Regions from separate parts of the Micromonospora sp. RL09-050-HVF-A genome, predicted to be linked through region 1. Evidence: riboswitches for the same ligand, from Rfam matches in the RefSeq annotation. Region 1 holds a riboswitch; the other holds the start of a gene.
What was found. Region 1 has a riboswitch for S-adenosylmethionine ahead of J7462_RS03250 (ABC transporter substrate-binding protein). Riboswitches for the same ligand answer to the same signal wherever they lie in the genome.
Positions count from the first base shown of each region.

Region 1 (4,407 bases):
GACCCGGTGGTGGCCACGCCGGAGCTGGAGTTGTCCGAGCCGGTGCACGCCTCCGAGCCGGTGGCCCCGCCCAAACCGATCGACCGCCGCTACGACGACATGACCTGACCGTCAGGTCATCCGCACCACCCGACGCCGCTCCCGCCCTGCCGGGAGCGGCGTCGCTCGTCCGGCCCCGGCGGGCTCAGAGCACCTGGGACAGGAAGCGGCGCAGCCGGGGGTGCTGCGGTGTCTCGAAGACCGCCTCCGGTGCGCCGGCCTCCAGCACCACCCCGTGGTCCATGAACGCGACGGTGTCGGCGACCGAGCGGGCGAAGCCCATCTCGTGGGTGACCACCACCATCGTCATGCCCCCGGCGGACAGCTCGGCCATCACCCCGAGCACCCCCTTGACCAGCTCCGGGTCGAGCGCCGAGGTGGCCTCGTCGAAGAGCATCACCTCAGGTTGCAGGGCCAGCGCCCGGGCGATGGCGACCCGCTGCTGCTGACCGCCGGAGAGGTGGGCGGGCCGGGAGTCGGCCTTGCCGGCGAGGCCGACCAGCGCCAACTGGGTCCGGGCCAGCGCGACCGCCTCGTCCTCGGGCAGCTTCTTGAGCCGGCGCAACGCCAGGGTGATGTTGCGCAGCACGGTCATGTGCGGAAACAGGTTGAACTGCTGGAAGACCATGCCGATCCGCTGCCGCAGGGCGTCCGGGTCGTCGCGCAGCACGCTGCACCCGTCGAGCAGGACGTCACCGGCGTCCGGCTCGATCAGCCGGTTGACGGTGCGCAGCAGGGTGGACTTGCCGGAACCGGACGGCCCGATGACGCAGGCCGTCGCGCCCCGGGCGACGTCCAGGTCGACGCCGCGCAGCACCCGGTTGGCCCCGAAGGCCAGGTGTACGTCGCGGACGGCGAGGCTGACCGAGGTGGTGGTCGCGGTGCCGGCGGTCATCGGGGGTCCTCCCGGGGGGTACGCGGTTGCGGTAGGGCGGTCTCGCCGGCCAGGGCCAGCCCGCCGTCGTCGTCGGGGTCGACGGTGACCGTTCGGCCCCGGCGCAACCGGCGGTCGATGGCGTTGACGGCGTGCGTCAGCGGCACGGTCAGCAGCAGGTAGCACAGGCCGGCCAGCAGCAGCGCCGACTGGTTGCCGGTGTTGGCGGCATAGTCCTGCCCGATCCGGAACAACTCCCGCTGGCTGGCCAGCAGGCCGAGGAAGTAGACCAGGCTGGAGTCCTTGATCAGCGCGATCAGCTGGTTGACCCAGGCCGGCAGCACCCGGCGTACCCCCTGCGGGACGATGACCAGGCGCATCGCCTCACCCCAGGAGAAGCCCAGCGCGCGGGCCCCCTCCAGCTGCGCCGCCTCCACGCTCTGGATGCCGGAGCGGAAGATCTCCCCGATGTACGCGGCGGCGATCAGCGACAGCGCCAGGATGCCCAGCGGGTAGGGGTTGGGACCCCACACCTGCATGCCGAGCGGGGCCAGGCCGACACCGATCAGCAGGATGGTGGCGGCGGCCGGCAGCCCCCGGAACACGTCGGTGTAGACCCGGGCCGGCCAGCGCAACCATCGGGTCCGGGAGATGCCCGCCACGGCCAGCGCCATGCCCAGCACCGAGCCGAGCAGGGCGGCGGAGACCGCCAGGATCAGCGTGTTGGGCAGCCCGACGGTCAACATCTCGGGCAGCGCCTCGCGCATGGAGTCCCAGTCGAAGAAGGTCTCCCACAGGGTGCTCAACGGATCCATCGTGTTTCTCCTACCGCCCCGCTCGCTGGTCTGGTCGTACCGTCAGGAGTTGGCCGACGCCGACGCCGACGCCGACGGCGTCGCCGCGCCGGGGGCGGCGACGCCGCCGCTGCCGGGGGTGAAGCCGGCGGGGATCGGCCGGCCCGGGTAGTACTGCTGCTGGAGCCGGGTCCAGGTGCCGTCGGCGATGACCTCGTCGAGGCCCCTGTCCAGCGCCTTGCGCAGCGCGTCGTTGCCCTTGGCGAAGGCGTACGCGGTGGGGGTCGGGCTCAACTCCGTGGCCGCCACCGTGATCTTGCCGTTGCTGTCGGCGGCCGACTTCTCGCCGATCTCGGCGGGGGCGATCCAGGCGTCGGCGGTGCCGGCCTTGAGCTGGTTGATCGCCCCGTTGTAGTCGGGCACCCGCACCGGGTCGAGCTTGCGCGAGGTGGCGTAGTCGTCCTGCACGGTGCCCTGCACGACCACCACCCGCTTGCCGGCGAGCTGGTCGAAGCCGGTCAGCGGGGAGCCGGCGGGCACGTCGAGGCCGAAGTAGCCGAAGTCGTAGCCGTTGCCGAAGTCGACGGTCTTCTTCCGGGCCTCGGTGATGGTGATCGAGGAGCTGCCGATGTCGAACTTGCGGTTGTTGACCTGGGAGAGCAGTGCCGAGAAGTCGGTGCCGACGAACTCGACCTTCAGCCCCACCTTGCCGGCGGCCGCGACGAGCAGGTCGTTGTCGAAGCCGGTGAAGGTGCCGTCCTTGAGGTAGACGTTCGGTGGGGCGTCGGTGAGCGTGCCGGCGCGCAGCACCCCCGGCTGGAGCAGGCCGTACGGGTTGTCGGCGGGGTCGGCGGACTCGCCGCCGCAGGCGGTCAGCGCGGTGGCGGCGAGCAGGGCGGCGACGCCGAGCGCGGCGGCCCTGGTGAGGGCGGGCCGGGGCCGCCGGGTCGTGGGCAGGGCAGGAAGGAATCGCACGGGTGTCTCCAGAGTTGATCGGGCGACGGCGGGCGCGCGTCGCCGACGGGGTGCCCGCCGGGCACGCCGCTGAGGTGGTACGGGAAGAGGGGGTCGACTACCGGGGGCGACAGGAGTCGCTGTGGACCCGCATCAGGTCGACGTGTCGCCGTCTGACCAGCCGGACGCCGCTGGTCCGGACGCCGGCCCGGGACACGGGGGCGACGCCGTCGGTGGGCGGGGCGGGTGCGGGGGCGGACACGGGTTCTCCCGGGGTCGGAGTTGACCTGGGGAAACCAGGCCACGCTTGCACCGGCGGTCTACCGGTGCCTGGTCCTCACCCGGAGCACCCCACCGTGGCGGAGGGTTGCCGGCCAGCGAGCCGGGGCTTGACGCTGGCGCTCATGACCTGCCCGAAGGCTAGCAGCCGGGACCGGGCGATCGTCCACCCGTTATGACGGCCCTCACGTCCGCTCCTTACCGCCGGGCGGGACGGGTGAGACGGGTGGGTCGCGCGGTGCCGGTGGGCGCGCGGTGGGGCAGGTCGGCGTCGTAGCGGACCCGGGCCGCCTGCACCTCGGCGAGGTGGGTGGTGGCCCAGGTCTCCAGTCCGGAGACCAGGTCGAGCAGGCTGCGGCCCAGGTCGGTGAGGGCGTAGTCGACCCGGGGCGGGACGCTGGCGTGCACCGTCCGGGTGGCCAGGCCGTCGCGCTCCAGCCCGCGCAGGGTCTGGGTGAGCATCTTCTGGCTGATCCCGTCGATGTGCTCGGCCAGCTCGCCGTAGCGCCGGTCGCCGTCGGCGAGGGTCAGCACGACCAGCACGCTCCACCGGTCGCCGATCCGGTCGATGACCTGACGGCTGCCGCAGTCGCGCTGGAACGGGTCGGGTCGCATCCCTTTACTCTCCATCAGTGCGTCACAAACTTCAAGGTGCCTACTCTCCGATGGGAAGTATCGCCAAGCAGCTGGGTGTTTGCCAGTACGACTGAAGTAGCCACCCGAAGGAGAACGCCATGTCCGTCGTCGTCACCGGAGCCACCGGCCACCTGGGTCGCCTGATCGTCGAATCCCTGCTGCGCCGGGGCGTACCCGCCGGGAAGATCGTGGCGCTGGGGCGGGACACCGGCCGGCTCACCGGCCTCGCCGACCGGGGGGTCGAGGTCCGGTCGGCCGACTACACCGACCCCGACTCGCTCCGCGCCGCCTTCGCCGACGCCGAGAAGCTGATGTTCGTCTCCGGCAGCGAGGTCGGCCAGCGGGTGCCGCAGCACCACAACGTCATCGACGCCGCCCGCGAGGCCGGTGTCGGCCTGGTCGTCTACACCAGCATCGCCCACGCCGACACCTCCGACCTGCTGCTGGCCGCCGAGCACCGGGCCACCGAGGAGGAACTGCGCGCCTCCGGCCTGCCGTACGTGCTGCTGCGCAACAGCTGGTACCTGGAGAACTACACCGGCCAACTCGACGGCTACCTGGCCCACGGGGTCGCCGGTTCCGCAGGTGACGGCCGGGTCAGCGCCGCCACCCGCGCCGACTACGCCGAGGCCGCCGCCGAGGTGCTCACCACCGAGGGACACGCAGGTCAGGTCTACGAGCTGGGCGGTGAGGCGTTCACCATGACCGAACTGGCCGCCGAGGTGTCCCGGCAGAGTGGACACGACGTCCGCTACAACGACCTGCCGGTGCCGGCGTACACCGACCTGCTCGTCTCCGCCGGGCTGCCCGAGCCGTACGCCGCCACCCTGG
Region 1 covers NZ_JAGKQP010000002.1:662,705-667,111, forward strand. Annotated here, with positions in the region: gene tatC (twin-arginine translocase subunit TatC) at 1-108, shown strand, start outside; gene J7462_RS03240 (amino acid ABC transporter ATP-binding protein) at 185-934, opposite strand; gene J7462_RS03245 (amino acid ABC transporter permease) at 931-1,728, opposite strand; gene J7462_RS03250 (ABC transporter substrate-binding protein) at 1,771-2,682, opposite strand; SAM riboswitch class IV at 2,960-3,071, opposite strand; gene J7462_RS03255 (helix-turn-helix domain-containing protein) at 3,139-3,555, opposite strand; gene J7462_RS03260 (SDR family oxidoreductase) at 3,675-4,407, shown strand, end outside.

Region 2 (4,407 bases), 3.3 Mb from region 1:
GCACCGAGACCTTCCCAGTAACAAAGAATTTATCGATTTAACTGCTTCGATGCCTCATCATGAGGGGACGTAATCCCTTCCATGGAGGTTCCCATGAACGTGTCTCGGCTCGGCGGGCCGACCCTCTCGCTGTACCGCATCGTCATCGGCCTGCTGTTCATGCTGCACGGCCTGTCCTCGGTCTTCGGGTTGTTCGGCGGCAACCCCGTGACCGGCAAGGCTGTCCCGGTCGGTGCCTGGCCCGGCTGGTGGGCCGCACTGATCCAGCTCGTCTGCGGTGCGCTGGTGCTGGCCGGGCTCTTCACCCGGCCCGCCGCGCTCCTCGCGTCCGGCTCGATGGCATACGCCTATTTCGTGGTGCACCAGCCGGAAGGGCTGCTGCCGCTGCGCAACGGAGGCGAGCTGTCGGCGCTCTTCTGCTGGTCGTTCCTGCTGATCGCGGTGCTCGGCCCGGGCTCCTGGGCGCTGGACACGCTGCTCGCCCGCCGCAGCGCCGACGCCCCGTCGGCACCGGTGGCGGAGCGAAGCTCGGTGCCTGCCTGACGCACTGACCGGCGTCGCCGGAGCCGCAACGAGGCGGCTCCGGCGACGCGTGCGGTCAGGGGTTGTACGGCGCGTCGGTGTGACTCACCTCGGCGAGGGTGCTGCCGGAGAGCTTGTAGACCGACGTCCGCTTGATGTCCAGCTCGGCCATGCCCCGGCTGGGGCTGCGGGTCAGCCAGACCACGGTGGCCTTGCGCCCGGCCACGCTGATCGAGACGACCGGGGTCCGGTCGCCGAGGTCGGTCAGCGCGCGGAACACCGGCAGGCCACCGCTGTTGCGCCACGCCGCGAGCGTGTAGAAGGTGCCGCTGCCTCCGGTCTTGATCGCCACCGCGCCCACCGCGTCCTCCGCGCCGTCGCCGTCGAGGTCACCGATGCCGCAGGGCTTCTGGAGCGTCACGGTGGCCCCGTCCTCGCCCGACCACTGCCCCCCGGCCAGCGGCAGGTAGTCCGGGTAGCCGTTGTAGGGCGTCTTGCTGCTGCCGAGCCGGGCCTCCGCCAGATGGGCACAGGTCAACGGTGCCTTGACCGGCGCGGCGGCGGTGGTGGTCGGGGCGGCGGCCGGCGGGGTGGTGGGGGCGGCCTTCTTCACCTCCGGCGACGGAGCCTCGCTGGTGGGAGTCGCCTCGGGGGAGACCTGACTCAGCACCGAGGCGGTGGAGGGCCCGGTGGACGGGCCGACGGTGGACGCTGCCTCGTCCGTCCCGCCCTGCTCACCCCCGCAGGCGGCGGTCAGTAGGCAGACCATGGTGAGGGTCGCAAGGCTCGACGGAATCCGTCGCATGGGCGGGGGGTCCTCTCTCGACGTCAGGTCTCCCGCACCGTACTGATCGATGGCAATGTCGGTCATCGGCTCGTCGGCCGGCCCCCCACCGGCCTGTCGGAGCGCGGTCAGGGGCCGACCGGAGGGCCGGTGCGCGGATCCGCACAAGGGCGTACTGAGCTGGAAACTTGCCCGAAACATCAATGGCTTCCGGTGCGGCCGGCGCACGCCCCGCCGGCAGGTGGTTCACACCGTGGGAAGCAGACTGGGCGATGGCGGCGAAGCTGCCTAGACTCGACGGCACAACTGCATACCTCATCCAGAGGGGCTGAGGGATACGGCCCGACGACGCCCCGGCAACCACCCCGCGCGCTCATCGCTGAGCGTCCCGCGGGGCAGGTGCCAATTCCGTCCCCGCCGCAGGGTGCGATGCGGGGAAAGATGAGAGGAATCCGCCATGACGTCGACGCTCGCCGCCCCCGGTATCGACACCACCGCCAGCCCGGCCCGCGCCCTGGTCTGCCGCGCCTGCTCCGCCCGCTACCCGCTCGCCGCGCAGCACGCCTGTTACGAGTGTTTCGGCCCGCTGGAGGTCGACTACGACGCCGCCGCACTGGCCGCCGTCACCCGGGAGCAGATCGAGGCCGGCCCGCAGAACATCTGGCGGTACGCCGCCCTCCTGCCCGCCGGCCAGGACCCGGCCACCCGGGTCACCCTCGACCCGGGGCTCACCCCGCTGGTGGCGGCCCCGAACCTCGCCGCCGAACTGGGCATCAGCGCGCCGCTGTGGGTCAAGGACGACAGCGCCAACCCGACCCACTCGTTCAAGGACCGGGTCGTCTCGGTGGCGCTGACCGCCGCGAAGGCGCTCGGCTTCACCCGGTTCGCCTGCGCCTCGACCGGCAACCTGGCCAACTCGGTGGCCGCCCACGCGGCCCGCGCCGGAGCGCCCTCGGTGGTCTTCATCCCGGGTGACCTGGAGCAGGGCAAGGTGATCACCACCGCCGTCTACGGCGGCGACCTGGTCGCCATCGACGGCTCGTACGACGACGTGAACCGGCTCTGCGGGGAGCTGGTGGAGACCGACGAGTTCGAGGACACCGCGTTCGTCAACGTCAACGTCCGGCCCTACTACGCCGAGGGCTCCAAGACCCTCGGGTACGAGGTGGCCGAGCAGCTCGGCTGGCGTATCCCGGCCCAGGTGGTCGTCCCGATGGCCTCGGGCGAGCTGCTCACCAAGATCGACAAGGCGTTCTCCGAGCTGGTCGAGATCGGGCTGGTCGAGGCGCCCGCCGGGGGTTGGAAGGTGTTCGGCGCCCAGTCGGCCGGCTGCAACCCGATCGCCGCCGCCCTGCACGCGGACACCGACACCATCACCCCGGTCCGGCCGACCGGCATCGCCAAGTCGCTCAACATCGGCGACCCGGCCGCCGGCCTGTACGCCCTGGAGGCGGTGCGGCGGACCGGCGGCTGGATGGAGTACGTCGACGACGAGGAGATCCGCGCCGGCATCCGGTTGCTGGCCCGCACCACCGGGGTCTTCGCCGAGACGGCCGGCGGGGTGACCGTTGCGGTGCTGCGCAAGCTCGTCGAGTCCGGCCGGCTCGACCCGACCGCCGAGACGGTCGTTTTCAACACCGGCGAGGGCCTGAAGACCATCGACGCCGTCGCCGGCCAGGTCGGCCCCACCCACCGGATCAAGCCGTCCCTGCGGGCCGCCCGCGACGCCGGCCTCCTCTCCTGATCCCCCGGGGAGTGGATCTCCGAGTGACCGGAATTTCGCGGTGAGTGGCGAAAACCCGCCGGGAAGGACTTGACGGCAGGAACCGGGCGGCGCAAGATGCTCCGTGCGGGAGGGCTTTCGCCGGAGACTTTTCAAGTTCTTGCGACCCAACGCCGGAGGCGTTGTGCGAACGTCCCTCCCGACCAACGTGCAAGGGGGCCAGCGGAAATCCGCTGGCCCCCTTCGTCGTCGACAGGAAGACTCCCGGCGTGACCGTGGACATCGCAGCAATCGATCCGACCGACCAGCCGGCCCTCGATGCGGCCTACCGGATCGCGGCCACGGTCGAAGCGACGGAGTCACCCGACCTGCCGCCGCTGTGCCGTCGCCGGTTCGAGGCGCCGCTGCGGCACCCGATGCCCGGCATCGACACCCGCTGGTCGGTGGCGCGACTGGACGGCGTGGTCGCCGGCTGGGTCCGGCTCAACCTCCACCTCCTGGACAACACCGACAACGCCAGCGTCGAGCTGGTGGTGGACCCGGCGCACCGGCGGGCGGGAGTGGGGCGGGCGTTGTTCACGCACGCCCGCGAGCAGCTGCGGGCGGCCGGCGGCAAGCGGATGGTCGGCTCCGCCGTGGCCGCGCTGCCCGGCGAGCCGGGTGGACAACTGCCCGGGGCGGCCTTCGCGGCGGCGCTCGGCGCGAAGGCGGCGCTGGTCGACGTCCGCCGTCGACTCGACGTCACCGCGCTCGACCGGGACCGGCTGGCGGCGCTGCGGGCCGGGGCGCGCTCGGCCGTCGCCGGCTACCGCACGGTCCGCTGGCACGGGCACCCGCCGTCGGAGCACCTCGCCGACCTCGCCTACCTGGAGGGCCGGATGATGACCGACGCACCCCTGGGTGACCTGGAGTGGGAACCCGAGCGGATGGACGCCGAGCGCATCCAGGGCATGGAGCGGGCGCTGGACGCGCGGGGCGTCCGCCGCTACAGCGTCGCCGCCGTGCACGAGGCGTCCGGCCGGCTGGTCGCGTGGACCGTGCTCAGCCTGGCCGCGAACACCACCCGGCACGCCTGGCAGCAGCTCACCATCGTCGACCCGGCCCACCGGGGGCACCGGCTCGGCCTGCTCTGCAAGGCCGAGAACCTCGAACACACCCTGACGTACGAGCCGGAGCTGAGCGTGGTCGACACCTACAACGCGGCGGCGAACACCCACATGATCGCGATCAACGAGCTGCTCGGGTTCCGGCCGGTGGCCGGGTCCACGGAGTGGCAGTCGACCATCTGATCTGTGACACGCCCCTACTGATCTGGTCAGCATCTGTTGCATGATGGCGGGCATGACGGAGACCCCGCACCCGCTGTACGACAGGCACG
Region 2 covers NZ_JAGKQP010000002.1:3,936,639-3,941,045, reverse strand. Annotated here, with positions in the region: gene J7462_RS17185 (DoxX family protein) at 94-543, shown strand; gene J7462_RS17180 (hypothetical protein) at 599-1,327, opposite strand; SAM riboswitch class I at 1,619-1,754, shown strand; gene thrC (threonine synthase) at 1,764-3,050, shown strand; gene J7462_RS17170 (GNAT family N-acetyltransferase) at 3,299-4,318, shown strand; gene paaN (phenylacetic acid degradation protein PaaN) at 4,371-4,407, shown strand, end outside.
Region 2: another riboswitch for S-adenosylmethionine. It lies ahead of thrC (threonine synthase); the one in region 1 lies ahead of J7462_RS03250 (ABC transporter substrate-binding protein).